One region of the Paenibacillus sp. JGP012 genome, then DNA from elsewhere that is predicted to be linked to it. Evidence: riboswitches for the same ligand, from Rfam matches in the RefSeq annotation. Region 1 holds a riboswitch; each other region holds the start of a gene.
What was found. Region 1 has a riboswitch for thiamine pyrophosphate ahead of thiC (phosphomethylpyrimidine synthase ThiC). Riboswitches for the same ligand answer to the same signal wherever they lie in the genome.

Region 1 (7,800 bases):
GAGTTGTGAATGTGTCGCTGATTCTGCCTAATCCGGGGCATGCCATCAATATCCATAATGATTTTCGCGAGATGGCTTCAATCATTGCCGAGTCATTAACTCCTTGGTCAGCTCAGGCGCAGACGGGAGAAGTACAGGGGGCCTTCTGTCCCGGGGATTATGATGTCAGCGTAGGTGGACTGAAGTTTTGCGGTATCGCTCAGCGGCGGCAGGCGAAAGCTTACATTATTACTGCGTTTATCATTGTGGAGGGTCAGGGAGATGAGCTTGCGGCAGCAGTTCGCAGATTTTATGATGAAGCCTCGGGCGGAGCGGCAGAAGGATATCCGGAGGTGAAACCCGGCACGATGGCAAGTTTGCAGGAGCTGGCAGGCGTTCCTTCGACGGCGGCATATACGGCATCTCTGGTGCGCACGCTGCGCAGCAGGTATCCGCATGCCGGGACGGAGCGGGTGCTTTCTGTTCATGCGGATGAAGTGCAAGTGACGGCAGAGCAGATGAAATCGCGATATGACTGAGTTCTTTTTCATCAGGCTTGGAATTGGGTAACAGAGATGGTATGATGTGATTTCGGAAGGAGAGGATTAGAGTGGAAACATTGAGATATACATACCTGTATGAAGTCATTTCAACAGGTGAAAAGTCAGAGTTCAGCCAAATGGCAACCAGCAAAGAAGAGGCTGCTGCCCTGATTGTGGCACGTATCGCCGATCTGGAGTTCACAGAGGAGTCCGATATCAAGCTCGGTGATCTGATTGCGATTAGCAAACAGGTTGGCGACAACTATGTAGCATGTGAGGGCTGCGCTTCTTAACATAGGTATCTTATGTATGAAGTGTAATATGAAGTGAATTATGAGGTGAATCTCTTATATGAGATTCGCCTTTTTTGTTTGTGCTGAATGAAGAGGGTCAGGTTATACAGATGGCACCTTCTGTCCAGAACAACCTGTAACACGTGCTGAAGTTGTGACCATGATCAACAAATTAATCGGTCTTCAGCCAGCTTCAGCAGCGATTAAAGCATGGTCTGATGTTCCTGATACCCACTGGGCTTATCAAGCCATTGAGGCCGCATCCATTAAAGAATAAAACATACGGATTGTGTGCGTGCATGTGGGTGGGAGATGCGCATTGCATTTAAAAAAGAGATATCGTTCAGTCTTTCGACTGGAGATATCTCTTTTAAATTTACAATAGTTTGTTATCGTATTCTCATACTACATAATGCCCTGTGCTTTAATAAGGCGGCCACAGCAGCTTGCGTGCGGCTTCGTAACGCTCAGCTACAGCAGGCCAGTAGACGACATTCCACCAGTCCTCAATATACTTTTTGCGCTCGTTCTGATGTTTGAGATAGTAGGCGTGCTCCCATACATCCAGCGGCAGGAGCGGTACGATGTCGGATTGGGAAAGGTTCTGATGTTTCTCTGCCTGCAAAATCTCCAAGCGATGCGCTCGCGGACTCCATACAAGCATCGCCCAGCCGCTGCCCTCGACCTTGTTGGCCGCTTCGGTGAATTGATTTTTGAACGCCTCGTAGCTGCCGAAATCACGTTTGATCTGCTCTGCGAGCATGCCTTCAGGCTTGCCGCCACCTGCGGGGTTCATAATGGTCCAGAAGATCGTATGCAGATAGTGCCCTGCCCCGTTAAAAGCAAGCTCACGCTCCCAATGCTTGACAAGCTCAAAATTGTTCTTTTTACGAGATTCAGCAAGCTTCTTCTCGGCCGTATTCAGTCCGTCCACATAGGATTGATGGTGTTTGTCGTGGTGAATACGCATCGTCAGTTCGTCAATATGCGGCTCCAGTGCATTGTATGCGTAAGGCAGGGGAGGCAGCGTATGCCCGCCAATGGGAACCGGCTTTTCTTTAACCGTGGAAGCACTCGTTAAAGGCTCAGTTGAAGCACTGCCGCCAGCAGAAGGCTGAGGGGATGCAGATTGCGTCTGTACAGTAGAAGTGGGAGCTGCATTTTTTTGGATGGTGGAACTGGATTGAGTTTCTTTGGCTTCACGCCAAACCTCCTTGTTGTCATCTGAACGGGTGCTGTGCAGTGCGTTCTCCAGCAGCGTGGATGATGATGGTGCTTCGCGCAGGATGCCGGGCTGGCTCAAGGTTTCAAGTACCCCCAGGAAATACTCTGATTCACGGATGATATGCAGAATTACAGTTTGAGCAAGTGGAAGCGCACGTACAGCGGCGCTTTGCTCCAGCATGACATACAGCTGTTTAATAAACGCCCTGGACTGATCCTGTGCTGCCGAGACGAGCTGATCAATGCAGCGCATGATATAAGGAGCCGGCGGATGGGTTGCGGGCAGCAGCTGCTTGATCAGCTGATTCGCTGCTCGTTCGCTGCTCGCAAAGGCTGCCTCCCATTCCTCCAGCAGCTTCACATAAGCAGGCTCCAGGTCAGGAACCAGTGCCCGAATCAGGAGGGTATGTTCTTTTTCCTGCCCCTTCCAGAAACGGATTTCTTCCAGTGTCCGCAAAGGCAGCAGACGGCCATATTCGTCGCAGTTCATATTCAGTGGACCTCCAATCCTGCATTTTTAATTCTTAATTCATCGTACAAGCTTCCATCGTACAAGCTTTCATCGAGCAATCATCGAGCAATCATGAAGCGATCATCAAGTAACCTTTCATCATTCCACGCAGTCTACGTTCATTTATGCTATATAAGTTGAACTAAGGATTCTACACAATCCACTCCGATGACAGAACAACCTTCCAATCGCTGTTATCCCCAGATTTTTTGGATTCCCTTTTCCAAAGGGAAAAATCCGGTGATAAAGGCGACCGCTCCGCTTTTTCAGGTTTTTTCTGTCCTCTCCGTTCACGTGTAAATAAATTGTTCAGCTTATATAGCTCAGTCTCAGGCAGTATATTCAGGGAGCGTGTTGTCCTATGTGCATGCAAAAAAAGAGCCCCTTCGGGGGCTCTGAACACGTTCACTGAGCTTTGCAGCGTGGATCACGCTAACAAAGTTCATCTATAAATGTTAGTTTAACGCACATTATTACTTGCGCTTTGCTGCACATCGTCACTGCTGGTCTTGGTCACATGACTCAGGAAAGTCGAAACACGGCGTAAATATTCCTTCGGATGCTCCCTGAAAATCAACTCGTGATGCGCGTCCTTCACGATCCATTCCTCCGAATATGGATTGGTCTGATTGGCGGCAAGCTGCTCGGCAATTGGATAAGGAGCCTTCTCGTCCTCCGTACCGTGGATAAAGAAGATCGGGAACGAATAGTCCTTTTTCTTCACTTCCTGATACGGAATCTGTTGCAGACCTGTCCCGTTCAGCACAGGGAAGAGCAGCTTCATAATCTCCAGTGTAGGCTGGCGCGGCAGATTGATCTGATTATGAATGTTATGGTAGAGCGTGTCCGGCTCCAGCAGGAACGTGCTGTCCAGAATCATGGCATCTACTTCATTCGTCAGCAACCCGGTCTGCAAAGCGGTGCCTGCTCCCATGGAGAATCCCCATACGACCAGTTCCTGCGCTCCGCGCTGCTTCGCGAATTGAATAGCACCAAGCAGCTGCTGTGACTCGGCTTTACCGCCTGTAGCTACAGCTCTGTTGATTTGAGAGGCAAAGCCGTAATCAAACATCACAACATTGAACCCGAGCTGGTGTGCGTAGTGGGCCAGATCATACATCGGCACCCAGGTTTCCTCGCGGTTGGCGCCATAGCCATGACTGAAAATAATCGTTTTACCCGAGTCATTACTAGCGGGAATATACCAGCCCTGCATCGTGCGGCTGCCGTCTGCTGCCGGGAAGGTGATATCCTCGTATTTCATGTTTTTGGCCTGCATGGGATTCGAGAAAACCGGTGCGACTGTAGGGTTCGAAAGCACCCATGCAATATAACCGTGTAAGGCAATAAAACAAAACAACAGGAAAAATACAACGGAGAGCAGCAACGCTACGACAATATGTTTAAACCGAATCAGCCTTGGTGACAACGAAGAGGGCAGATCGGACACTTTGGTATGCAGCGGGGCTTCGCTCTGGGATGTCGAATACATGCACGCCCCTCCTTTACAATTCAGTTAAGCGAAATTCAGTATACGATTACAACGGGCAAACAACAGCTATTTATTTTACTTAAAATCAAGCATACATCCTGATGCTAAAGTCATGCTTTAGCATGAATTAATTAAATGTGTTCCTATCTTTATCGTATGTTCCGATATAGTTAAAGTCAATTGATTAGCGCCATTTGTTACGCAATTGTTATATAGTTCTTTAGTTGTATAGATAACATTTCCATAGTGTGAAATTTACAGGAGATTAAGTTGCATGAGAGATGCGTAAAATGGCATGTTATTTTCAAGTTTTCGCCAGCTTTATCACTCTTTCCGGTTTACAGATGAGACCGTTTCTCATATAATTTATGTAACCAAGTTTCATGTGATGAAACATGAGGGGGGCATCATGCCATGGAAGACCGCAAGTTAACCGTCCGGGCTGTAGAACGGGCGCTGGATATATTACTATGTTTTACCACGCGCAGTGATCTTGGACTCACCGAAATTGCCAGCCAGATCGGTTTGCACAAAAGCACAGTGCATCGCTTGATGGCTACGCTGGAGGATAAGGGCTTTGTCATTCGTGATACGGCCACGGAGAAATATCGACTGGGCATTCGCATCTGGGAGCTGTCTGCCCATATGTCACGCAGTGATGATCCTGCGATTCTGCTGCTGCCTGCGATGGAGAGGCTTCGGGATCGTTTGGGTGAAACGGTGAGTCTCTACCTTCGAGACGGCAGCGAGCGGATTCGGATTCAGGCGGTACAGAGTGATCAGGCCATTCGCCGGGTTGCGCCTGTAGGGGCCAGATTGCCGCTTTCCGTAGGAGCTTCCAGTAAAGTGCTGATGGCATTTGCCACGGAAGAGGACCGCGAAGAGCTGATGAACGGCCCGGAATGGCCCGTATTTATCGACCCGGCCGTGTATCTTTCGCAGATGGAAGACATCCGGGAGAGCGGGTATGCTACGAGCTACGAAGAGCGTGAGCCTGGAGCGGCTGCGGTGTCCGTACCGATTATGGATCGCAGGGGCAGCATTGCGGCAGCGCTTTCTGTGTCTGGCCCGGTCAGCCGGCTCTCACAGGAGACACTGCATGAGTATGCACCCGTGCTGAAGGAAGCGGCAGCGCAGATGGGACTTATGCTGTCGTAAATTCGTTGGCGTACTTTTGTTGGAGTGAAATTGGCTCCAATATTTTGTTCCAATAGAGTTTGTGCTAACGGGCTTTTGCTCCTGTTCCATCGGAACAAACAAATTCTCTGGAATATAAAGGTTGTATTTCTAACCAGATTAAGCTACTCTGTAATGGACGGCCCAGCGGGGCTAGCTTGAGCATCATCGTTTAAGTTGAACAGCGGCGTGTATGCCGCAATATGTTTACGTTACTGGGGGAGTCCGAATTGTCCGGACTGAGACGGGATCGCACGAGATTCCGGACCCTTTGCACCTGATCTGGATCATACCAGCGTAGGGAAGTAATCGGCCTTTTGACCACAAACACTATAGACGTTAACCTGGCGCAGATGCTGTTTTTGCAGCGAGATGCCTATGTTTACGTGTATGGTGATGGACATGAGTCGGTTCCCTCGGAACCGGCTTTTTTATATACAGCAGCAAGTGGAGCTTCGTAAGTTGAGCGTTTGCCTTCGTTGATAACCCTGATCTGATCGCAGATTGTGCAGGTCAGGGGTTAGACGATACGGCAAGCAACGAACAACAAAAGCGGTGAAATCACCTGAATTCATCGTGAAGCCAAACCCGAATTCGACGCTGCCTGTACATAATAAGGTGTCTCCTGGATCAATGCGGCTGTGTGCGCAGGGTCATTCCTGCTGTGCTTCTGTGCTCTGGATGTTCTGGACAGGTGGGTGAGCCATGCAAAGCTGACACATTCGTGTGCAAACGACACGGAGCAAAAATCACAGAGGAGGAGACAGGGGACATGAATACAGGTAATGAGACGAGGGAGCAGATCGGAACAGAGGAATTGGGGCGCGATGGTCATCCCGTGGAAAAGAAAACCACAGCGGTGGAAGGGGTTCAGCCCTTCCCTGGCAGCCGCAAAGTATACATTCAGGGCTCACGGCCGGACATTGCTGTACCGGAGCGTGAAATTGCCCTTCATGACACGAATACTCCCCAAGGGGTGGAGCATAATGAGCCGCTGCGTGTCTACGATACGAGCGGCCCGATGACCGATCCCGAATTCCAGATGGATATTCGGAAGGGGCTGCCAGCGCTCCGGAATCACTGGATTATGGAGCGCGGTGATGTAGAAGCATATGAAGGCCGGGCGGTGAAACCCGAGGATAACGGCTTGAAGCCTGGCGGACGAAGAGCCGGGGCGGAGGAGTACCCCGGATACCGGGGGCAGCCGCTGCGCGCTCAGGCTGGCCGCTGCGTTACACAGATGCATTATGCGCGGCAGGGCATCATTACGCCAGAGATGGAATATGCCGCGATTCGTGAAGGCGTAGAGCCTGAATTTGTGCGGCAGGAGCTGGCAAGCGGGCGAGCAATTCTGCCCTCCAACATCAATCACCCGGAGAGTGAGCCGATGCTGATTGGTCGTCATTTTCACGTTAAAATCAATGCCAATATCGGCAACTCGGCTGTATCTTCCTCCATCGAGGAGGAGGTAGAGAAGATGACCTGGGCAGTACGCTGGGGCTCGGATACGGTGATGGACCTCTCCACAGGCAAAGACATTCATACAACCCGGGAATGGATTATCCGCAATTCTCCCGTGCCGATTGGTACGGTGCCGCTCTATCAGGCGCTGGAGAAGGTGAACGGAGAGGCTGAGGCTCTAACATGGGAGCTGTACCGGGATACACTGATCGAGCAGGCGGAGCAGGGCGTGGATTATTTTACGATTCATGCTGGCGTGCTACTGCGTTATATTCCGATGACTGCGAAGCGGATGACAGGCATCGTGTCACGGGGCGGGTCGATTATGGCGGCGTGGTGTCTGGCACATCATCAGGAGAACTTTTTGTACACCCATTTTGAGGAAATCTGCGAGATTATGAAAAGGTATGACGTGGCCTTCTCTCTGGGGGATGGATTGCGTCCAGGCAGCATCTACGATGCCAATGACGAGGCACAGATGGCGGAGCTGGCGACACTCGGTGAATTAACGCAGATTGCATGGAAGCATGATGTGCAGGTGATGATTGAAGGGCCGGGGCATGTGCCGATGCACAAGATCAAGGAAAACGTCGATTTGCAGATGGAAATCTGTCAGGAAGCACCGTTCTATACCCTCGGCCCGCTGACCACCGACATTGCGCCCGGCTACGATCACATTACATCTGCCATCGGAGCGGCAATGATTGGCTGGTTCGGTACATCCATGCTCTGCTACGTTACACCTAAGGAGCACCTCGGGCTTCCCAACAAGGACGATGTGCGTGAAGGGGTTATCGCTTATAAAATAGCCGCACATGCTGCTGACTTGGCCAAAGGCCACCCGCGTGCCCAGCGCCGGGATGATGCGCTGTCGAAGGCACGATTCGAGTTCCGCTGGCGGGATCAGTTTAACCTGTCACTCGACCCGGAACGGGCACTGTCCTATCACGACGAGACGCTGCCCGCAGAAGGGGCGAAGGAGGCACATTTCTGCTCCATGTGCGGGCCGAAGTTCTGCAGCATGCGCATCACGCAGGACATCCGTGCCTTTGCCGCAGACCGTGGCTTGAGCGAAGAGCAGGCTGTAGCCGCTGGTATGCAGGCGAAAGCCGAGGAGTACCG
Region 2 (7,800 bases), on a different contig from region 1:
GCGGGAGCGAATGTGTCGCTGGTATCTTATCACTTCGGCGGCAAAGAAAAGGTGTTTGACGCGTTATTTGAGCATTTTTTCCCCGAGCATATTCTGAGTATGCTGGCTGCAGAATCGTTGTCTCCAATTGAAGGTATCCGCCGAATTGTCGGTGAGGTCGTGAGGTTTACGATGACGGATCGCGAGATGAGTGACATTGTGCAGCTGGAAATTACGCTTCGCACTCACCGGACCACAACCGTATTTCAGTACCTTGACCCGGTCTGGAATAAAGTGAAGGAATACCTGCAGCAAGGCAAAGATGAGGGATTGTTTAAAATTGAATCCGCTTCGTACGCCATGCTTCAGGTTATGGGAGCGGCGCTCGCACACAAGCGGGCCAAGCACTCCCGTTTTGGTTTTGATTATGAGGACATGAACACAGAGGAGCTTGCCGAACAGACGGTGGAGTTCGTACTTCGAGGATTGGGAGTGAACAGCCATGAATGAAACGATTGAACTAATGATGAAACACCGCTCCGTCCGCAAATTCAGGCCGGACCCGGTTAGTGAAGAGCAGCTTGCTGCCATTGTTGCAGCGGGACAGATGGCATCCTCATCAAGCAACGTACAGGCGTATACGGTTATTGCTGTAACGGATCAAGAGCAGAAGGCCAAACTGGCTGAGCTTGCAGGGAATCAAGCCTATATCAATGAATGTCCGGTGTTTCTCGTATGGTGTGCTGACTTGTACCGTCTGCAGGATGCAGCGAAACGACACCTTCCCGAGAAGGAAACATATGCGGATTCAACCGAGAATTTCATGGTAGCTACAATTGATGCTGCACTGGCCTCCCAGAATGCCGCACTTGCAGCGGAATCCCTTGGCTTCGGTATTGTATACATCGGCGGACTTCGCACTCGTATTGAAGAAGTGGCTGAACTGCTCGAATTGCCAGATGGTGTATACCCCGTATATGGCATGTGCATCGGAGTTGCGGATCAGGAGACGGGCATTCGTCCACGGCTGCCGCTCAAGGCTGTACTCCATCATAACCGCTACCAGCCTGAACAGAGCTTGCAAGGGGTTCAGGAGTACGATGTTATAACGACGAAATACTTGAAGGAGCGGACGAACGGGGAACGCACAACCCCATGGTCTGAATTGATGGCAAAGCGTCTGACCGAACCGGCACGTCTGCAAGTACGAGCATTTCTGGAGCGCAGAGGTTTCCTGAAGCGGTAATGCGAGGTTGTCTTTAAGATGAAAAAGAGCCAGTCGGTCATGACTGAATGCTATTCCCTTCGTTCGTTGGATTCTGCCAACGGTTAACTTAGGAAAGAGTTCAGTATGAGATCGACTGGCTATTTGCTTTGATGTACGATAGCACTGCAATCGCTAGACTGCTGATGCTGGCAGCTTTTCCTTTGGTTATTCCGGCAGACGGTAGAAGCGTTTCGTATTTCGGTAAAACAGACGTGCTGCTCGCTCGGTGCCCATACCCGTAATTTCACTCCAGGCCTGAATCACCTGGCGAGTCATGACCGGATGTGTCATAAGTCCCTGAAACGGTCCTTCAAAGGGCCATGGCCCATCCGTCTCTGCCATCACTTGCTCCGCAGGGTATTGCCGTGCCAGCTCGCGAATCTCGGTTTCATACTGAATATCCGGTGTGAAGGAGATAAAATATCCGTTGTTCGCCATGCGCCGGATGGTCTGCCTGGCTCCTTTGAACCAGTGGAAGTGTGCTCGCGTAAACTGATGTTTTTCGAGCAGATCACAGGCTATGTCAGCATCCTCATACACAGCATGCAGAACTATCGGTTTATTGTGCCTTTTGGCTAACAAAATGAACTGCTCCAGCAGATCTACATAACCACTCTGATCAAAGTTCAGGCCAGCTCGGCGTGCTTCTTCACGATTATAATAGGGCAAGCCGACCTCTCCAATGGCTGCAGCATGTTCAATGTGTTCTTCGATCCAGCGAAAGAGCTGCTCTTGTTGGTTTGCGGATGGCAGCGGCTGCTCGGGATGATATCCAAAGGCTGGGAAAATGTAACGTGCATACTGCTTGGCAAGCTCCAGGTTCGCCTGGGCAGAAGCTAAATCCATAGAAACGGCGATCATGGCTTCGACCTGATGATTCGGCAAGCTGAGCAGCAGCTCATTCCGTTCCTCTGGAGTATATCTATCCAAATGAATATGAGCGTCGATTAACGGTGCGAATGCTTGAGAGTGCATGAGGGAATCCTCCTTGTATCGGTTTACATAGTATATAACGCCAATTCCCCTTGCATGGACCACCTAATGGAGGAAAAAATAACTAAAAAACCCGCGTATCCAAATATCAAGATAGGCGGGCTTTCTGCTGTTCTTCTTTCATCCACTGGGCAATTTGCCGTTTGCTTTCGAGAAAAGCAGGGTCCTCGGTTATTTCCTCTCGTCTCGGACGGTCAAAAGGAACCTGAACCTCGTGCAGCACAGCTGCTGGCCGATTGGATAACACATACACCCGATCCGCCAGCAGCAGCGCCTCCTCGATATTATGCGTGATGAACAGCACCGAGCGGCGGTTCTGTTCCCAGATATCCAGCAGCCAGCGCTGCATGTCGCTTCGGGTCAGGGCATCGAGCGCACTGAATGGTTCATCCAGCAGCATCAGCTCCTGCGGGCTGAGCAATGCACGCAGGAAAGCCACACGCTGCTGCATTCCGCCTGACAGCTGATGAGGATATGCCCGCTCGAATCCGGCAAGGCCGACACTGCCCAGCCAATGCCTGGCCTCCGCAAGTGCCTCGGGGCGCGGAGCCGGTAGAGCATTGGAGGCAGTAAAAGCTGCGGCAGAGGCCACCTCGCCCGCGAGCAGCACATTGTCCTCAATCGTCCGCCAAGGGAAGAGGGCGGGCTGCTGCGGCATATAACTGATATGCCCGCGCTGCCCCGTAACCGGCTTGCCGTTCATCCGCACCTCGCCCGCCTGCGGATTCAACAAACCGCCAATGATGTGGAACAAGGTGCTTTTACCGCAGCCGGACGGGCCAACGATGGCGACAAATTCCCCCGTTTCCACCGTGAGGGACAGCCCGTTTAGCACGGGCAGCTTACGCCGCCGTTCCTTGAAGGCTACATGCACATCCACAATATCCAGCGCAGATGGAACAGGTGCAGCTGCTGAATTAGACGCGGGTGCAGCATCGGTTGGACCAGCAACCTGAGTGGCGACAGAAGCAAGGCGAGCATCATGAGCATTGGATATGCCTGCTCCAGTCAATGCTGTGTGACCGTGCTTGGTCTCTTCTCCGCCTGTATCTGGTTTGTCCTGTAGCTGTTTCATACGGTGATCACCTCCTAAGTACAGACTCGTGGTACAGGTTTAACGTTTTTGCGGGCGCCAGCGCACAAGCAGCTTTTCCAGCAATGCAATGAGCAGGAACAGCAGCAGGCTGAGCGCCACAATAATCATGATCGCGACAAAGAGACGATCTGTGCGGTATGCTGACTTCTGCAGCATCATATAATAGCCGATGCCTTTGTCTGCACCGATCCATTCGGCAATGATTGCACCCATCACGCTGTAGGTGGCGGCGATTTTGATGCCCGAAAATACCGATGGCAGGGCATGAGGAAGCTCCAGCTTCCAGAAGATATGATGGCGCTTCGCACCCGCCATACGCATGTAGTTCATCATCGCAGCATCGGTGCGTGTGAGTCCGTCCATAGCGGCGACCGCTACCGGGAAAAAGCAGACCAGAATAATCGTAATCAGCTTGGGCAGCAGGCCAAAGCCAAACCAGATCAGCAGGAGCGGTGCCAGCGCGATGGTCGGAATATTTTGACTAAGAATAAGTAAAGGATACAAGGCTGATTTGAGAAAAGGAATGAGATGCAGCACCATCGCAATGACCAGGCCAACGGCTGTTCCGGCCGCGAAGCCGATCAGGGTTAACTGGATCGTTGCATAGGCGTGCATGCCGAGACGATCTGCCTGTGAAGCTGCTTCACGGGCGATGTCGGACGGCGCAGGCAGCATCCATTTCTCAATATGGAACAGGGAAACCGCCCCTTGCCATATCGCAATAAAGAGAATAACCGCCACAAGGGGCGGCCATACATTTTTGAAATAGGCAGACATTAGCGGTATTTCTCCGTCAGTGTATCCATGCTGAACCCGTCTGGACTGTGTGCGATTTTGATCTGGGAGATGATGCTTGGACTGCCGGCTTCCACAAGCACCTCGTGCATTTTGCGGACCACTTCCAGCAGTTCCTCCAGTTCGCCCTCCATTGCGGTGTCTAGTGCATTGACCTGATATTTCAAGCCAGACTGCTGAATCACTTCAATCGCACGGTCTACATAAGGGTATGAATTCTCGCCGTTTGGCGTTTTCGGTATCACTTGAATGCTGAGTAACGTGCTTGCCATGAGAGATCAAGACTCCTTTCGTGTGTGGGGGATAAGTTGTTGCGATTGTACACGTTGCCACTCCGATTGCAGTCCCCTCTTACGATCGCTGTTATCTCCCGAAATTCCTTGAATCCATTCTATAAAAGTTTGACTGAAGATAATTTACACAGTCACTTCGATGCCAGAATAACCTTCCAATCGCTGTTATCCCCAGATTTTTTTTGAACCCTTTTCCAAAGGGGAAAATCTGGGGATAAAGGCGACCGCTGCGCTTTTTCAGGTTTTTTCTGTCCTCTCCGTTTTTGTATAATCTAATAGTTAAACTTATATAGAAAGGGGGATTTTGGGATGAGTGTAAGCTTCCAATGTAGCTTTCTTGCTTAGAGTTTTCAGGCGACCGCTGCGCTCTCCAAATAGGTTCTACATTCTTCGTTTAGGTGTACAAAAATGTCAACTTATCAAGTTGTGTTAGTGTATTTCTACACTTTACGTTTCTGTGTAAATATCAAATTACGTTTTACATGAAGCGATAATATTACATAAGGTATTAATGGTAGTGAAAATTTTTACTGCGGTAAAAATTCGTTTGTATACGCCTTGGATACGTCAATCTCTTTATCTAATAGCTTCTTGTTAAACATCCAGTCGGTGTAGTTTTTCCACACTTCTTCCTTCTGCTCGCCCCAGCGCGGTGCGTCGTCCTTGTATTTCGGGCTGAGCCATTTCTGGCTTGCCAGCACCAATTCCTTATCCAGATCAGGTACAGCCTTGATCAGAATGTTCGCGGCCTCTTCAGGATGGTCAATCGCATATTGATACCCTTCGGAAGTAGCCTTCAGGAAAGCTTTCACCAATTCAGGGTCCTTCTGAATCGTCTGCTCATTAGTCACAAGCACAGGTGTGTAATAGTCCAGCGCTTTGGAGTAATCTTTTACATATAACATGTCGATGGGTTCACCGCGGAGCTCTGCTTCGATCCCGGTCCAGGCATAGAAAATCCAGGCAAAATCAATATCCCGTTTGACCGCTGTGAAAAAGTCCGCGTCGCCCATGTTAATATTTTTGACTTTGGATACGTCAGCACCTTCGCCCTCCATAATGGATTGCATCACGGCTTCCTCAACCGGTGAGCCCCAACCGCCATACGTTTTGCCTTCAAAATCCTTCGGCGATTTAATCTTGCGGTCTACAGGAGCGGCAAACCCGGATGTATTATGCTGAATCACGGCCGCAATGGATACGAGAGGTACGTCCTGTGTGCGCGCCTGAGTGACACTCTCCTGGTAACTGACACCAAACGGTACTTCGTTAGAAGCAACCATTGTATCTGCACCGCCAGCTCCTGGCTGCACAATCTCGACATTCAGACCTGCTGCTTTATAGAATCCCTGATCTACGGCTGCATACAGACCTGTATGATTGGTATTTGGAGTCCAGTCGAGCACAACCTTGACATCCTTCAGTGCCGCGCTGCTGTCTTCACTTTTGTTGTCTGTGCTAGTGCTTCCGTTCTGATCAGCCTGCTCGGCCCCTTTACCGCCACATGCTGCAACGGTCACCAATAGTACACACATGAATAACATTCCCAACATTTTACGCCAGTTCATTCGATTCTCTCTCCTTCGTTCTGTCCGGCCGGGTGGCACGGGGTACTCCTTGGCTTCATATCCAATCCCTTTGCATAAATCGGCTGATTTATACCTCGCGGGTTATCCAGATGACGACATTTTTCTGTTTCTGCTTGTCAAAAGAAAACAAAAAAAGCGTCCCGTAATCCGGGACGCGTGCAGGTGTGAGAGAAGGGCGTTCAGCTTATAGCTGTGCCTCTTGCAATATACTCCGATTCCTACGCTGGCATGATCCAGATCAGGTCTAAGGGTTAGTATCTTGATGGGATACACTCTCAGCCGGCCAATTCCGACTCCCCTGGGAAACTATGAAGTTACGGGCATTACTAGGTGTAATTATAGGCCAGTGACGAGTATGTGTCTAGTCGCCAAATCGTTCACATAATGTTCACTTATGAGAGGGGAGTGCAATTGTCTATAATGATCCAAGTTATAGAAAGGATGAGTGTAATGCCAGTAAGCAAGAAAGAACAAGTTATTTTTGGAATTATGATGTGTACAGGAATGGTCCTGGTGATGATGACCTTTAATCTGTGGCACACGGGAATGTTAGACCAGATGTCTTTGATGCAGATCCTGCTTCAATTCGTGATCTGTTTTATTATCGCATTTCTGGTGGAATCCTTCATTGTTGGTCCTGCTGCGAAAAAAATTGCCTTTTCCCTTCCATTTGCCAAGTCCGGTAAAGTAAAAGGCATCATCACCATGTCATTGCTTATGGTCATCGGCATGGTTCTGATCATGTCTCTGTATGGAATTGTGACTGCCTCTATTGCCGATCAATTAAATGGTGTATCTGTATTCGGGGCGTATTTTCATACCGTTGCACGTAACTTTAGTCTGGCTCTGCCATTGCAGCTGCTTGTTTTAGGACCGCTTGTGCGATATTTGTTCAGCAGATTGTTCAAGAGCAGGAAAACAGCTGTATCTGCTTGAATCCATCGTTGAATAGAGCGGTTATCTCTCAGGAAAAGAGTGGATTATCAGTATTTCCTGGGCAATTTATATTGACCGATTTCGTTTGAAAATCAGATTAATTTTGTTTAGGCGGGTGACTCAGGAAGTTCTGATATAAGCAATCCAATAAAATAGGCCAATCAAAATTACAGCAATAACGATTGTGGTCAGGATGCCACTTGTCCATGTACTGCGTTTAGCTTGTTGGGCGAGTTCATCTGCTCTTTGTTTGGCAGCCTCGGCCTCTGAGGGATTCAGGTTGTTTGGATTCATGTTCATCGAGAAACAGTTCCATTCTATAATATATACTCTATTGTATAGAGGAATATTTTGAGTTCAGACCTTTTACCGTAGGACAGAAAAAACCTGAAAAAGCGGAGTGGTCGCCTAAAAGCTTTCTGAAAGAAAGCTGCTTCGAAGGCATACGCTTATCACCGGATTTTCCCCTTTAGAAAAAGGAATCGAAAAAAACTGGGGATAACAGCTACTCTCCAGGTTATTCTGGCATCGGAGTGGTTTGTGTAAAATCTTTAGTTCAACTTATAAATAGTTGTCTGAGAGAAGCTGTAAAGCAAACGATACAGAGCGCAATCAGAAAAATTCCTCTGAATCGAATGCTGGTTAGATCCATGTGATCGAGCTCTCTTTTATTCAGATTAAACGGCCAGGAATCAGGGATTAACAGCGCTCTAACTCCAAATATAAATCCCAATATACTAATAACAAGAAACACTACAAAAAAGAACATGTATTTCCTTCTGAAGGCAAACAATTGTTGGTGGAAAATTAGTCATTTAATTATTTTATATGATTATAACTGTATCTGATTTA
Region 3 (7,800 bases), on a different contig from region 1:
TGGCTTTAAATATGGGAATTCAGGATGATCTGCCGGCTATTCAGCATATGTTTGATTACATTCCAGCCATCGTTGTACTGGATTATGACGGTTATTATATTTTAGCCAAAGAAAACGAGATGACCGGGGATATGCAGCAGTCCTTCAGACAGGTGTGGAGCCCCAAAAGGCCTTATACATATACAGATTCGGATGGGAACAGCATTAATTTTACACTTGATCGTTATGTGTATGCATATGATGCTGGCACAGGTAAATGGATCGAGGGCTTCCAGCAAGAACTGGCTGGCAACAGCACGATCAGACTGCTTCAGGATTCAACTGTATTTGAACAGGTACGGCGTAGTCGAATCGTGACTCGTGTTCAGGACGAGCTTGCAGAGGTCATTAATCGGCATAATGAGTTTGCAAGAAAAAATGGTGTGTCCTATGTATTCACAATGCCCCTGATTTCGCAGGAAGAGTGGTACAACTCGATCAATGACATCGGTTTTATCGCTTTTATGCAGGGAATTGCAGTTGGGGATCAGAGAATGAACAATTTTGCGATTGGCGGGGGCAGACTGGTCAAAAAAACAGCAGTTGTTGGTGGGCTTGATCCCGCAACAGGCATTAAATATCATTATCCTGCCACTTGCAATCCTGGCTTTCTTGCTCAAGAGGTGTTTACAACTGCGAGGCAGGCAGCGGCTCAAGGTTATTTTGAATATAATTGCACTGCACAATTTTCATTACTTTCAGAAAAGACAGAACCTGTGCTAAAATAAAGGTTCAAAAAAAGTTAACTAGGGCGTGTCTGAAAACTCTGAAGGAAGCAGATTTTGCTGAATTTTCATTCCAAGAAAGGAAGTTTTCCGCAGGCGTGCCGGGGCACGTCAAGGGAAAGTGACGCAGCAGGGGGCGAAAAGGCGGTAAAAGATGCACTTCAGTAGGTTTCAAGACACGCCCTAAAGTAATGTAAATAGATAGGAGCAGCCTCATCTTATGAGTTTATTGTCTGTAGAGAATGTCAGTCACAATTTTGGAGACCGTACATTATTTAAAAATGTTTCTTTTCGTCTGCTTGCAGGAGAGCGCGTCGGCCTGGTCGGAGCCAATGGTGCAGGCAAATCAACGCTTATGAATATCCTTACGGGTAAATTGCTGAAAGACAGTGGTAAAGTAGAATGGACGCCTAAAGTCCGTTATGGATATCTGGATCAGCATACAAAGCTGACCCCTGGCAGAACGATTCGTGATGTATTGAAGGATGCTTTTCTGCCACTGCTTGAGCTGGAAAAGGAGCTGATGCAGATCACCGATCAGATGGCCGATGCAGATCCGGACAGACTTGCGCAGCTGCTGGAGGAAATGGGTGAAATTCAGGAGCAGCTGGAGCAGGGCGATTTTTATCTGATTGATGTCAAAGTGGAAGAGATGGCAAACGGTTTGGGGTTAAATGCGATTGGTCTTGATCGGGACGTTGCTGCCCTGAGCGGTGGACAGCGCACTAAGGTGTTGCTTGCAAAACTGCTGCTGGAGAAGCCAACTGCCTTATTGCTGGATGAGCCGACAAACTATCTTGATGTAGAGCACATTGAATGGCTGACGCGTTATTTGAAAGACTATCCGCACGCCTTTCTGTTGATCTCACATGATACAGAATTTATGAATGAAGTTGTGAATGTGATTTACCATCTGGAATTTGCCAAACTCACACGCTATGCTGCCAATTATGAGAAGTTTCTGGAGATGGCGGATATGCAGAAGGCGCAGCATATTGACGCCTATGAAAAGCAGCAGGAATATATTAAAAAGCAGGAGGACTTTATTCAGCGGAATAAAGCTCGTGCATCCACCTCGGGACGCGCAAAAAGCCGGGAAAAGCAGCTTGGCAAAATTGAGCGGATTGATCGTCCGGACGAAGCGGCAAAACCAACTTTTAAATTCAAGGATGCCCGTGCAAGCAGCAAAACCGTGTTTGAAGGTGTTGATTTTGAAATTGGTTATACGTATCCGCTCCTGCCAAAGATGACGATGACCATCGAACGCGGAGAGAAGATTGCTATTGTGGGCTGTAACGGTGTGGGTAAATCAACACTGCTCAAGACAATTCTGGGTAAAATCCCGCCCATTAGCGGTAAAACCTTTCTCGGCGATTACCTGGAGACGGCATACTTCGAGCAGGAAGTACGTGCTGCAAATATCACGCCGATTGACGATGTATGGAATGAGTTTTCTCATCTGACTCAAAATGAAGTACGGGGACATCTGGCCCGGTGCGGTCTCAAAAATGAACATATTACACGTCCTTTGAACATGCTGAGCGGTGGGGAGCAGGCTAAAGTCCGTTTATGCAAGCTGCTGATGCGTGAAAGCAACTGGGTGCTGTTTGATGAGCCGACGAACCATCTGGATGTTACTGCGAAGGCCGAGCTTCAGCGTGCATTGAAGGAATACAAAGGAACCGTTTTGCTTGTATCCCACGAACCAGATTTTTACGAAGGCTGGGTCACCAAAACGTGGAATGTGGAAGAATGGTCTGAAAAAGCACGATGACAAAAAAATCCGACTGTGGTAATATAGGCTACAACTTCAACTTCATATGAACACTAGGGGGGCCGCACGATGCGGCTGAGATGGAAGAATGCGATTCCGGACCCTTTGCACCTGATCTGGATCATACCAGCGTAGGGAAGTGGCGCGTTTCAGCATAATGACAGTAAGTGATCCTTTTATGAACGAACAGGAACCTTACTATACAGTGATGCAGGCATGAGTTACCGCCGAACGGTTATGGACTTAACTGTTTAACAGGTATTAGCTGCACGCTCGTTATTTAACCTGAACCTTTGTTTATACGCAGCCACTCCTACGGGAGTGGCTTTTTTGTGTTATGTCATTTCCGTACTTAATGCTGAACGGATGAGAGGGAGGACAACGTGAACACAACAGGGCTTGCGGCAGAAAGAAATGAAAAGAATAAACGGCTGATCGATCGCTCTCCAAAACAAATAGACACATGCAGCCCGACATGTTGCCAAGATGACTCTTCCTTTGAAATGCATATTGTGTCTACCAATAAAGGTGAGCGAACCACTGTACTGAATGTTGTCAAGCAGATATGGCCTTGGGTGGATTACATTCATATCCGGGAAAAACAGCTCTCGCTGCAGCAGCATTTCATCTGGGCCAGGCACATGACAGAGTCAGGAGTTCCATCCTCACGTATTGTCATCAACGGGGCCAATCCGTTTGTGCCCAGCGAATTTTGCCGAGGGGCGCACTGGAGCCAGAAGATGCTGACGAAGGCGGAAGAGAGCATGAATGCTGTGAATAAGGGGGAACGGATGCGCTTGGGAGTATCGGTGCACTCCATACATGAGGCACGTGTGGCAGCGGATTACGGTGCAGATTACCTGTTCTTCGGGCATGTGTATACAAGCCGCAGCAAGCCTGATCTAACGCCCAGGGGGTTGGAGGCGCTGGCTGAAGTATGCTCAGGCGTTGACATTCCTGTCATTGCAATTGGTGGTATCCAGGCATCCAACATTCAGGCGGTGCGGTTAGCGGGAGCCCGTGGCGCTGCTGTGATCTCGAGTGTATTTCAGCATGAGGACCCGGCTCATGCGATCCGTCTTATAAAACAGGCTGCAGAAAGAGTAATATGAATGTTTCGAAATCAAGGAGATGAACACATGCAAAAGCGAGGAACCGTCTCACCGGATCAAGGTTCTGATGATCAATCCAGATGGAATGCATGCTATGGATCGGATGAAACTTCTGAATCCGATACTTCATATGAAACTGCCAGTATCCCGCAATATGTATCATCAGGCAAGCTTCATGCAGAAACCATTATTGTTGGCGGAGGCGTTATAGGTTGCGCTGTTGCCTTTGAATTGACACGAAGAGGACACGATGTGCTTCTGATCGAGCAAAACGAGATTGCCAGCGGAAGCTCCTGTGCAGCAGCGGGAATGCTTGCTGCGGATAGTGAGGAATTTACTCATCCTGTTATTGCTCAGGCTGCTCTTGAAAGCAGAGCATTGCTGCACAGTCAAAAGGATCAATTATCTACTCTATCGGGCATGGAACTTGGGTTGAGGCAGAGCGGATTCATCACACCGTTCAGATCATACAGTGAACTAAGTCGTTATAAGGAAAATCGAAGGGCTTTTCCACTGACGGAACAGCTTTGGTGGGATAGAAATACGGTGCAGCGAGAAGCTGGCTGGCTTAATCGGGATACGTATGGTGCTTATTACCGATCATTGGAGAGTGAAATTCTGCCCGTGTCGTTGACCAGAGCTTATGTGAGGTCAGCACACAGGATGGGCGCCCGGATATGGGAAGGCGTCAAGGATATTCAATTAATAGTGAATCAACTTGGTGTACAAGGAATTGCTACCCCGAAGGGAAATGTCACTTGTAAACACGTAATTATAGCTGCTGGCTTGGATGGTGAAACGCTGCTGCAGCAGGCTGGTATCAACTTGCCTTCAACTCCGGTCAAAGGAGAGGTAGTTGCGATTCAATTTCCGGCGGACCAAACAGCTTACAAACCGGATCGCACGCTCTATGCGGAGGATGTCTACATCGTTCCAAAAGCGAATGGAGAGGTGTGGATCGGGGCTACGAGTTGGCCCGGGAAAAAAGATCACAGCGTATCAGCCTATAGTGTGCAACGATTGCTTGGTACGGCAAGCAGCTGGGTACCGGGAATCAAAGAAGCTCATTTCTTGCGGACATGGGCAGGTGTAAGACCTTCAACCCCGGATGGTCTTCCGTATATAGGAGAATGTGAAAACATGCCTGGTTTGTTTACTGCCTATGGACATTACCGTAACGGAATATTGCTCAGTGCGGTAACCGGACGCTGGATTGCAGACATGCTGGAGGGCAAAAGTGCTGAGGATATTGGGATTGAAGCCTTATCGCCTAATCGATTGAACAGAAAGGAAGTTGTGCGTTGAACATTATCGTGAACGGACAGAAGATGGAGATTGATGATGATTTGAATCGGGTGGACAAATTGCTGCAATCCTTTAACCTGCAAGTGAAAACGGTTGTTGTAGAGCTGAATCGTAACATTTTGACAAAGGATCATCATGAAACAACAGCGCTGAGAGAAGGCGATCGAATCGAAATTGTTCATTTTGTCGGTGGAGGCTAATTTAAGACAGATCGCAGCATAGATAATCATATTAATCTTGGGAGAGTGATGATATGCTTCATATCGGAAAATATGAATTTAATTCAAGACTGCTGCTGGGAACAGGCAAATTTACGGATTTGCAAGTTCAGAGCCAGGCTGTAGAAGCTTCGGGTACAGAGATATTGACCTTTGCGGTACGCCGTTTGAATCTGGAGGAGGCGGGTAAGCAGCATTTTCTGGACACGCTGGATTTAAGTAAATATACACTCCTGCCAAATACGGCAGGTGCCTCAACTGCAGATGAAGCGGTGCGGATCGCGGAGCTTGCACGGGCGTCAGGACTTTGTGATATGATAAAAGTTGAAGTCATCGGAGACGGGGTAACACTGCTTCCTGATCCGCTTGAAACGTACAAGGCTTGCAGCATTTTGCTGGAAAAGGGCTTCACCGTGCTGCCTTATATTTCGGACGACGTTATATTAGCTAAACGACTGCAGCTGCTGGGAGTTCATGCAGTGATGCCGGGTGCTTCTCCGATCGGTGCGGGCCGAGGTATCATTAATCCGTATAACCTGGAAATCATTATTGAGCAGGCTGTTGTGCCCGTCATTGTTGATGCAGGTTTGCGCTCACCTAAGGATGCTGCTTATGCCATGGAGCTGGGAGCGGACGGTGTACTGCTGAACACGGCGGTATCCGGATCTCATGATCCGGTCAGCATGGCCAAAGCGATGCGGCTCGGGGTGGAGGCAGGAAGGCTCGCGTATACGGCAGGCATGATCCCTGTGAAGCGTTATGCGGCAGCAAGCAGTCCGGCGGAAGGAATGGTTCATACATGACAGAACAGTTATACCAAGCAGAGCAGGCCGATCGTTATTCCAGACAGGAGCGATATGCACCTCTCGGCCCAGAGGGTCAGGCCAAATTAAAGGAAAGCAAGGTATTAATTATTGGAGCAGGCGCACTTGGAACAGGTATTGCCGAAACGCTTGTTCGCTCTGGTGTTGGGCAGATTACCATTGTCGATCGGGACTATGTGGAATGGAGCAACCTGCAGCGGCAGCAGCTCTATGTTGAGCAGGATGCAATAGATCGCATGCCCAAAGCTATGGCGGCAGTTAAACGTTTAACTGCGATTAACTCGACCGTTCACATTAAAGCCAAGGTGATGGATGTACGCGTAGACGAACTGGAAGAGCTCATCCCGGATGCCGATCTGATTATGGATGCAACCGATAATTTTGATACAAGGTTACTTATTAATGATATGGCTCAGAAGCATCAGATTCCATGGATTTACGGGGGCTGTGTCGGCAGCTACGGGATTACGTATACGTTTTTGCCCGGGGAGACACCTTGTTTGAACTGTCTGCTGGGTGAAGTGCCTCTTGGCGGAGATACCTGTGATACGTCGGGAATCATTCCTCAAGCGGTGCAGATGGTAACGGCGAATCAGACAGCGGAAGCGATGAAGCTGCTTAGTGGCAACACAGCTGCTCTTAGACGAAAGCTGTTGTCCTTTGACGTGTGGCGCAACGAGTACATATCCATTAATGTGGATGGAGCGAAAAAGCAGGACTGTGCTTCATGCGGCTCATCTGCAACGTATCCGTTTCTTTCGGCATCCAATCTGGAGAAAACGGATGTACTTTGCGGCAGGGACACTGTGCAGATTCGTCCTGCGCGGCCCATGCGGCTTGATCTTCAGCAGACAGCTGATCGTCTGACTCGGCTTGAAGAAGGAAAAGTGGAGAGCAATCCTTTTCTGGTGTCATTGACAACAGGTAAGCATAGATTGGTCATTTTTCAGGATGGTCGTGTTCTCGTTCACGGTACAAAAGACACGGCCGAGGCGCGTACTTTGGTACATCGCTATTTTGGCTAAAACATGATAAAGTTTTAAAGTCTGTTCCCGGTGGGAATGGACTTTTTCTTTTTAAGGCATCCTAACGGTACAATGCATGCCAGAGAGCGGCGGAAAACAGACGGGCCGGGTGAGATGTATGAAAACAGCGATTGTGTTAGCAGGTGTGGGTGAGACAGCCCAACGCATAGAGCATATTTTGCAAGAAGAGGGTTATGAAGTGAGGCAGCTTGACTGGTCTGAAATAGGAAAGTCGCGGGAACCAGATACTGCTCGGGAACAGTTAATCATTCTTGTGGATCAGGATACAGCAGATATTCAGAGAAGCGTGCAGAATAGAATGACTTTGAAAAAATGGATGAATCAAGGAAACGTGACCCCTGTTCTTGTTATTATTCCCGAGGCTTCTCCGCAGCGATTTATTGACTGGCTTGATTTTGGAGCAAACGACGTCATGGAGGAACCACTGCATCCGAAGGTAATGTTAGCCAGAATACGCAGTCTGCTTCGGCTTTTTGCCAGTTCTTCGTATGATGGGGAGGAAATCATCGTTGTGCAGGACCTCAAAATCAACCTTCGTTCACGCAGAGTGAGCCGTGCGGGGCAGTACTTGAATCTGACTCCCAAAGAATATGAATTATTGGAATATTTAGCGACACATCTGAATGAAGCTTGCACGCGCAGTGATATTTTACGTGAGGTATGGGGGTATGACTTTGCGATGGATACAAATGTCGTAGACGTGTATATTAAACATCTGCGGGGCAAAGTTGATAAAGGGAGAGATGCAAAACTGATC
Region 4 (7,800 bases), on a different contig from region 1:
ATGGGCTGCGGTTGCGGCTATGACGGAGTATGAGGTTGGACTTATTGCCATATTGGTGGGAGTGCTGTGCGGTTACGCCGTAGTGCTGTTCTCCAATAAGCAAATTGCGACGGTACACAAAATTATTGCTGTAGTTTTCTCACTCATCGGTATTTTGCTCGGCAAATATTTGACGGTTGTATATTTTACAGCTCAGTTGTACACGGATATGAGTATGATGAATCTGGTGTTTAACGGAGAAATGATCAGTGCATTTGCAGAAACATTCACGGAATATTTCAGTGAGCCCATCGATCTGTTGTTTGTCGTTCTGGCTATCGTCTCCGCATGGCAGATTCCAGGCCGGATGGCGAAAACAAGCATGGCTTCAGAAGCGTCAACCTCGGATCAAGCACCTAGAGCTTAAAAAATAGGCCAGGTTGAATTCGGAAGTGGAAGCATAGATCAAGATTCACCAAGAAGATATTAAAAAGTATTCGGAGTGAGTCCCATCAGAAGGGATCACATTGCGGCCGTAATACGTTTAGCTTCTAAAAGGATTAGGACGTTACGCCAGGGGCGTACGTCCTTTTTTGATGCGAGGGCAGGGGTTCTGAATGGGAAGATGAAACTGCATGTCGTGGTCGCAGCAGGTTTACCTCTTAGAGTATGGAGCAGGAGTGCGGTATGTCCTTGGAAGCTATTCGTTGCGGTCGGCAAATACGGCCATCGCTTGGCACATAAACTGTGCCAGTCCTTCGCCAAACTGATCCATATTTCGGGTGAAGCGTTCATCTTCTACGTACATTTGACCAAGCCCTTTGAAGGCAGCTGGAGTGTAGTTTCCAATCTGATTCAAATACATATACCATTGCTTGATCTCGGCCTGGGCTGCTGCGGAATCAGGCGCTGTGTGGCGAAGTGCTGCCAAGCGTGCAAAAATATCGTTCATCTGATTAGCCAGTTCTTTCTGTTTGTCCGCAGGCTGCTGCTGTAATTTCTGATTGGCCTCATTCACGGCGTGATCCCCCCAGCGTTCGCGCGCCTCTTTTTCGTAAGGGTTATGGCTGAAATCGAAGCCTTGGAATTGCTCTTTGGCAGTCATCTTAATTTCTCCTCTCAGGTGTAATACGGTTTTATCAATGGTTGCAATCATTTGGTCCAGACGCTGACGTTTTTCGAGCAGAATGAGCTTGTGCATATGCAGTGCTTCCTCTGCGCTGAAGGTCGGGTCATCTATAATATTTTTAATTTCTTTCAGGGAGAAGCCTAGCTCTTTGAAAAATAAAATCTGCTGCAACCGTTCCAGATTGGCGTCGGAATACATGCGATATCCGGCAGCGGTAATCTCGTCCGGGACAAGCAGCCCGATCTCGTCATAGTGATGCAGTGTGCGCACACTGATGGAAGCCAGTTCGGAGACTTCCTTAACCTTCATGGCCATGAGTAAGACCTCCTTACAACCTGAATTGTACAGTGTCACGTTACGTGAGAGTCAACATGTATTTTTCGGAGGTGAGTAATCTATGGGGGATTACATATGAAGTACTTGAGAGTAATTATATATGAAGTACAAGAACAGAAAAGATTCATCGTTTAGATGGCTGATGCTGAAAGGTTAAGGATGCAGCACACCACAGCTGCATCCTGGTTTGTGGGTGTGTGGGGAGCGCGGCTATGCCTGCTCCCCAAGCGTGATCGCAGCGAGCTGTGCAGCCGCTGCGCGCACATCGGCCGCACCCGCGATGGCGGAGATGACGGCTACGCCGTCGGCTCCAGCCGCCATCACGGCGGCCGCGGTATCGGGCGCAATGCCGCCGATACCAACCACCGGAACTGCGATGCCTGCGGCGCGCAGTTCCGCAACCCCGGCGGGGCCCAGCACAGCGTGGGCATCCGCTTTGGAGCGCGTCGGGTACATCGGCCCGACGCCAAGATAGCTTGCGCCCGCCTGCACGGCACGGCGGGCTTCAAGGGCGGAGTGGGCGGATACGCCAAGCATCCGCCCTTCGCCAATGCGGGCGCGCACCAGCGCCGCGTCCGCATCGCCCTGGCCGACATGAACGCCGTCGGCCTCCACCTGCACAGCCAGCTCCATATCATCGTTCACGATGAACGGTATCCCGTGCTGGCTGCACACCTCGCGAAGCCGCAGCGCAAGCGCTGTGCGGGCTTCGCCTGCCAATGCTCCAGTTCCCTTCTCGCGGAACTGGAGCATCGTAATGCCGCCAGCAATCGCCTGGCGCAGCACCTCCACCGGGTCACGCGTCGTATTGACGCTGCCCATTACCAAATACAGCCGCAGCGCGCGGCGCACCGTCTCTGCATCCCATGCCCGCATTAGCGCTCACCCCGCTGTCTGCGCTGGTACGCAAAGTGATTCGTCGGTCCGTGCCCGGCCCCGATTCCCAGCTCATCTTCGATGGCTGCCTGGATAAACGCTCGCGCGGTTGTAACGGCAGCCACAACAGTCGAACCCTTGGCCAGTTCGGCCGTAATGGCAGCAGAGAACGTGCAGCCTGTACCGTGGGTATGCCGTGTGTTTACCCGATTATTCTCCAGATAATGAAAGGACTGCCCGTCATACAGAACATCCACAATCATGCCGCTTCCCGCGTCATGTCCCCCTTTGATCAAGGCATATGCTGTGCCCATCTGCACTAATTGCTTTGCGGCTTCTTCACGTTCGCTCAGACTGCTAATGCTCATGCCTGTAAGCAGCTCCGCTTCGGGAATATTGGGCGTGGTAATCAAGGCATGAGGCAAAAGCTCCTCAATGAGAGCTTGTACGGCCTCCTGCTGGAGCAGCGGTGCTCCGCCTTTGGCTACCATTACCGGATCAATGACCAGATTGGACCAGCCGTATTGCCGCCATTTGCTTGCAACGAGACGAATAATCTCCGCACTATACAGCATGCCGGTTTTGACTGCATGTGGTTCAAAGTCTGCTCCCGTCGAATCAAGCTGCTGGGCAATGCCGGCGTAACTGATGGGGAATACACCTTGGACACCTGTTGTGTTCTGTGCCGCAATGGCTGTGATCACCGTCATTCCGTATACTCCAAGCTCCTGAAAGGTTTTGAGATCTGCCTGGATACCTGCACCACCGCCATTATCGGCACCTGCTATTGTCAAAGCCTGGGCTATATTCATCTTGCACCTCCGCGAATCTGACGGATCAGTGAATGTTCTGATACGAGCTCGGGTGTCACCTTCGCAAGCTGGTTTAACAACTCCAGCTGGAAGCTGCCTGGACCCTGCTGAGCTGTAAGGGCGGCAGCTTGTTCGGCTGCAACACCGTAATAAGCAACAGCCTCGACAATGCTGTTCAGTAAATCATCTCCCGGCCGGGCGACTGCTGCAAAAGCACCAACGACCGAGCTGAGAAGGCATCCCGCGCCGGTGACCTTCGTAAGCAGTACATGTCCGTTGCTGATGAGAAACGTCTGATACCCGTCCGTAACGATATCGTACTGACCCGTAATAACAACAATACATGCAAGCTGCTGTGCAGCCCGTTCCGCGATGCTGATGCGGTCTTCTTCACCTTCCCCGGCATCCACACCTTTAATACTCCAGGGTACGCCAATGACATGAGCAACCTCGGCAACGTTCCCGCGCAATACAGTCAGCCGAAGGTCACGAACAAGCTGCTGCACCGTCTCCGTGCGATATGCAGTTGCCCCGGCACCGAATGGATCAAGCACAACGGGTACATGATGCGCATTAGCGGACTGTCCTGCCAGCCGAATGGCTTGAACCACCTTTTCATCTAACGTACCGATATTGAGCACAACTGCGCCAGCGATACGCGCAACGTCAGCAACTTCTTCGTGAGCATAGGCCATGAACGGAGAGGCTCCAAGGGCAAGCAGACCATTGGCAGTGAAAGGGGCTACCACCAGATTCGTAATATTGTGTACCAAAGGATTAAGTGCACGCACACGCTCAAGATAAGACAACGTCATTACCTCCTTGATCTAAAATGAATTGCATGGTGAGACAAGCTGGTATTTACATACAGACCATTACATCGAAGAACCTGCAATACGGCCTTTAACGAATTCTCGTCCATGCCCATGCGATGAGAAAACAAAAAAAGCCCCACTCATTTCCAGAGGAAACGAGCGAAGCTATAGAGGTTTTACCAGCATGGACTCTGCCAAATCAATGGAGAATCCTTTATCCACAAGAGCCGCTCCACTTCCCTCCGCTGGTATGATCCAGATCAGGTTCAAAGGGTCCGAATGATATATTCGTCTCAGCCGTAAGGCTCCCCCAGTGTGATGTGCAAAATATGCAGTTATGATCCAAGCATATATCACATGCGTCCAGAATGTAAAGAGGGCATGAGACTTGACGCTTGTTTTGGCAACGCTGCGGTTTACCGATTTACCTTCGCTCGTTAACCCGATATAATGGGGATTGGCCCATATGGCCGCATAACGAATGAGGGCAGGAACTGTTCTACTTTCCTCCCGGCAGAATGGGGACCCTGAGTTGAAAACGTTCAAGAAAGTATATATCGAGATCACAAGCATCTGTAATCTGGCATGCAGCTTTTGTCCACAAACGAAAAGAGCCAAAGGCTTTATCGACCCTGAAGTGTTTAATCATATATTGGATCAGATCAAACCGCACACCAAACATATTTACCTGCATGTCAAAGGGGAGCCTCTGCTGCATCCCAAAATCGACCTGCTTCTGGATTCCGCTCATGCGAAGGGATTCAAGGTTAACATTACAACCAATGGTACACTCCTGCCAAAGACACAGCATAAACTGCTGGGCAAACCTGCATTGAGACAGATGAATTTCTCCCTGCACAGCTTTGACGGACATGAGGGATCAACGGATCGTGATGGTTATTTGCGCAATATTTTGACTTTCGCTCGTGAGGCTGTGAAGCATAATGTCATTATTTCGTTCCGGCTGTGGAATCTCACACAGGATAACTTTACGAATGCCCAGATGAATCGAAATCGGGAAACACTTGAAGTACTGGAGCGTGAATTCAATCTGGACTTCCGTATTGAGGAAAAGGTCGTTCCGGGCAGCGGTGTCAAAATTGCACCGAATGTATATCTGAATCAGGACCACGAATTCCAATGGCCAAGTCTGGATGCACCGGAAGATGACGGGAAAGGCTTCTGCCATGCGCTGCGCAGTCAGGCTGCGGTGCTGGTGGATGGAACGGTCGTTCCGTGCTGCCTGGATGGTGAAGGTGTCATTAACCTTGGCAATATTCATGAGCAGTCTTTCTCCGAGATCGTTGATGGGGAGCGGGCTAACAATCTGGTATACGGCTTTTCGAAATGGGAGGCTGTAGAGGAACTGTGCCGCAAGTGTGGATATCGTCAGCGGTTTGGCGCGGGAGCTTGAGGCTGAATGACCTCATGGCCTCCGGATTTTCACCGATTTGAGAGATGAGACCGTATTGCCTGTAATCAGCCAATACGGTCTTTTCTGTTATTTTGCGCTCATGAAAAAAGGGGTAAAAACAGCATACTGCTAGTTAATATCGGTACATGCCAATTAAATGCGAATTGGAAAAAGCTGAGACCATATCTGTATTACTGCTGAAATTGGTAAATCTAATCCAGGGATTATTCCTGTAATCTTCCTTTTTTTGTAGGATTGAATCAGGTTCCGAACAAGGGGTGTGCCGTGTACCTCAAAAAGGTTCCTGTAGACAAGCCAGCGGCTTGTTCAACAAATCACTCAAATCAAGGGAGGATGTTGATGATGAAAAAAATGTTGACGCTCTTGTTGTCTGCCGGTCTCGTTGCTTCTGTATTTGGTGTAATGCCTGTAGCGGCTGCACCGACCGTCGTCAATTCAACCATCGTGGTACCGAAGGGCACGACTTATGATGGGCAGGGAAAAACGTTTGTAGCCAATCCCTCTACATTGGGTGACGGTTCTCAAGCGGAAAATCAGAAGCCTGTATTCCGGCTGGAGGCAGGAGCTACGTTGAAAAATGTTATTATTGGTGCACCAGCAGCGGACGGTGTGCATTGTTACGGCAGCTGTAATATTTCCAACGTTGTATGGGAGGATGTAGGCGAGGATGCACTGACATTGAAATCCTCAGGCACCGTTAATATTACTGGCGGTGCAGCATATAAAGCCTATGATAAAGTGTTCCAGATCAATGCGGCTGGCACCATTAACATCAAAAATTTCCGAGCGGATGATATCGGCAAGCTGGTACGGCAAAATGGAGGCACGACCTTTGCGGTTAACATGACGCTGGACAACTCCAACATTTCTAATGTCAAAGATGCGATTATGCGTACGGACAGCAGTGTATCTCAAGGGAAGATCACGAACACCCGCTATTCCAAAGTACCAACATTATTCAAGGGCTTTGCTTCGGGTAAAACGAGCCAGTCAGGAAACACACAGTATTAAGAGAAGTGCTTTTTATCATAAACAACTTTCGAAAACAGGGTAAGGCAGACAACAGAGCTGCTTTACCCTATTTTGTTTTTTTTAATAAAGCAATACGCTTGGAAAGCGTGATATTTTGAACTGGGCAATGGCAGCGCTCTTGTGATAACATGTGCACAACCGCACCAAACGCAAGCACTATCAGATCAATCCACTCACCGAGCAAGGAGAGGTAATCTTTCAGATGAACATGAACAAATCATGGCTGCTAATCATACTGATCAGTAGTATGCTGATCGTTCAAGGCTGTATGCCTGGTGAGAGAACGGACTCAAAGGAGGAGAGAATATTGGCTTCACTGGATGAGCAGTTATTAAAGGCAGCAGAGATAAAAGATACCGAAGGCATTGTTAAACTTCTTCAGGAGGGAGCAAATGTTCAGGCTCAAGATCAGAACGGAAGAACGGCCTTAATGATTGCGACGTACAATCATGATACAGCATCCGCCCAAAAACTGATTGAAGCAGGAGCAGACGTTAACCTGCAGGACGACATGTTAAATAGCCCGTTTTTATATGCCGGTGCTGAAGGGGATCTGGATATTTTGAAGCTTACCATTCAGGCAGGAGCAGACCCTTCTATCACGAACCGCTACGGGGGAACGGCACTCATACCGGCTTCGGAGCACGGATATGTCGAGGTGGTTCGAGAACTGCTGACGCAAACCTCGGTCAATGTGAACCATGTGAATCGTTTAGGATGGACAGCACTGCTGGAGGCAATCATTCTAAACGATGGCAATGAACGGCAGCAGGAAACGATTGAGCTACTCATTCATCATGGAGCTGATGTTAATCTGGCTGATGGCGATGGCGTATCTCCCCTCCGTCATGCCAAAGCAAAAGGGTTTAAGGAAATCGAGGCCCTATTGATTCAAGCTGGTGCAAAATAGCGACACGGTTGCTGGAGTCCTTCCGTTGGGAATTGCACCCTATGAAAAAAACATCGGTTCCTCCGAATTTATAGAAACACATAAAAACGGGAGAGGCAGTAAAATAACTGCTTCATCCCGTTTTTTAATGGTTACTTTCTTACTTTTGGGAGGATCAACGTGTCCTTATATCGGAACTACTTCTTCTCCCCAGGTACTTCAACAATAATTTTGCCTTTGGCTGGAGCAACAGAACCGTTATCCAAGGAGCCGGACTTGTCCATCAATTCATAGGCTGTTTCCTCCAGCATGAGGGAGTACTTGAAGGACACAAGTGTTTTACCAGCGACAGAAGGTCGATTTCCTACTTCGGCAATCGATTTTGCTTTGACAAAGAACAGATCGCCAATGGTTCCGGCTTGTTTACCCAGATTTGCCTGCCACTTCAGCAGTGCATTCCCATCGGTAATCGTATAATAGCTGACCAGATCACTATC

Region 2: it holds a riboswitch for thiamine pyrophosphate, as region 1 does, so the genes downstream of both, HNR77_RS21675 (ABC transporter substrate-binding protein) here and thiC (phosphomethylpyrimidine synthase ThiC) in region 1, are expected to answer to the same signal.
Region 3: it holds a riboswitch for thiamine pyrophosphate, as region 1 does, so the genes downstream of both, HNR77_RS12715 (thiamine phosphate synthase) here and thiC (phosphomethylpyrimidine synthase ThiC) in region 1, are expected to answer to the same signal.
Region 4: it holds a riboswitch for thiamine pyrophosphate, as region 1 does, so the genes downstream of both, thiM (hydroxyethylthiazole kinase) here and thiC (phosphomethylpyrimidine synthase ThiC) in region 1, are expected to answer to the same signal.

Annotation. Positions count from the first base shown of each region.
Region 1 covers NZ_JACHKG010000026.1:20,545-28,344, reverse strand. The annotation lists gene HNR77_RS23355 (lipoate--protein ligase family protein) at 1-518, shown strand, start outside; gene HNR77_RS23350 (hypothetical protein) at 590-814, shown strand; partial or broken gene HNR77_RS30835 (S-layer homology domain-containing protein) at 912-968, shown strand; gene HNR77_RS23340 (Fe-Mn family superoxide dismutase) at 1,239-2,528, opposite strand; gene HNR77_RS23335 (alpha/beta hydrolase) at 3,010-4,041, opposite strand; gene HNR77_RS23330 (IclR family transcriptional regulator) at 4,456-5,199, shown strand; TPP riboswitch at 5,425-5,538, shown strand; gene thiC (phosphomethylpyrimidine synthase ThiC) at 5,990-7,800, shown strand, end outside.
Region 2 covers NZ_JACHKG010000021.1:49,057-56,856, forward strand. The annotation lists gene HNR77_RS21645 (TetR family transcriptional regulator) at 1-489, shown strand, start outside; gene nfsA (oxygen-insensitive NADPH nitroreductase) at 482-1,225, shown strand; gene HNR77_RS21655 (TatD family hydrolase) at 1,412-2,221, opposite strand; gene HNR77_RS21660 (ABC transporter ATP-binding protein) at 2,328-3,314, opposite strand; gene HNR77_RS21665 (ABC transporter permease) at 3,354-4,112, opposite strand; gene HNR77_RS21670 (thiamine-binding protein) at 4,112-4,402, opposite strand; gene HNR77_RS21675 (ABC transporter substrate-binding protein) at 4,951-5,991, opposite strand; TPP riboswitch at 6,210-6,322, opposite strand; gene HNR77_RS21680 (DUF2798 domain-containing protein) at 6,463-6,948, shown strand; gene HNR77_RS21685 (hypothetical protein) at 7,069-7,242, opposite strand.
Region 3 covers NZ_JACHKG010000008.1:132,289-140,088, forward strand. The annotation lists gene HNR77_RS12705 (hypothetical protein) at 1-767, shown strand, start outside; gene HNR77_RS12710 (ABC-F family ATP-binding cassette domain-containing protein) at 985-2,538, shown strand; TPP riboswitch at 2,584-2,693, shown strand; gene HNR77_RS12715 (thiamine phosphate synthase) at 2,922-3,650, shown strand; gene thiO (glycine oxidase ThiO) at 3,678-4,955, shown strand; gene thiS (sulfur carrier protein ThiS) at 4,952-5,155, shown strand; gene HNR77_RS12730 (thiazole synthase) at 5,209-5,976, shown strand; gene HNR77_RS12735 (ThiF family adenylyltransferase) at 5,973-7,022, shown strand; gene HNR77_RS12740 (response regulator transcription factor) at 7,099-7,800, shown strand, end outside.
Region 4 covers NZ_JACHKG010000018.1:120,387-128,186, reverse strand. The annotation lists gene HNR77_RS20270 (hypothetical protein) at 1-406, shown strand, start outside; gene HNR77_RS20265 (MerR family transcriptional regulator) at 680-1,423, opposite strand; gene thiE (thiamine phosphate synthase) at 1,655-2,320, opposite strand; gene thiD (bifunctional hydroxymethylpyrimidine kinase/phosphomethylpyrimidine kinase) at 2,320-3,132, opposite strand; gene thiM (hydroxyethylthiazole kinase) at 3,129-3,947, opposite strand; TPP riboswitch at 4,168-4,269, opposite strand; gene HNR77_RS20245 (radical SAM/SPASM domain-containing protein) at 4,480-5,361, shown strand; gene HNR77_RS20240 (pectate lyase) at 5,725-6,393, shown strand; gene HNR77_RS20235 (ankyrin repeat domain-containing protein) at 6,623-7,324, shown strand; gene HNR77_RS20230 (copper amine oxidase N-terminal domain-containing protein) at 7,501-7,800, opposite strand, start outside.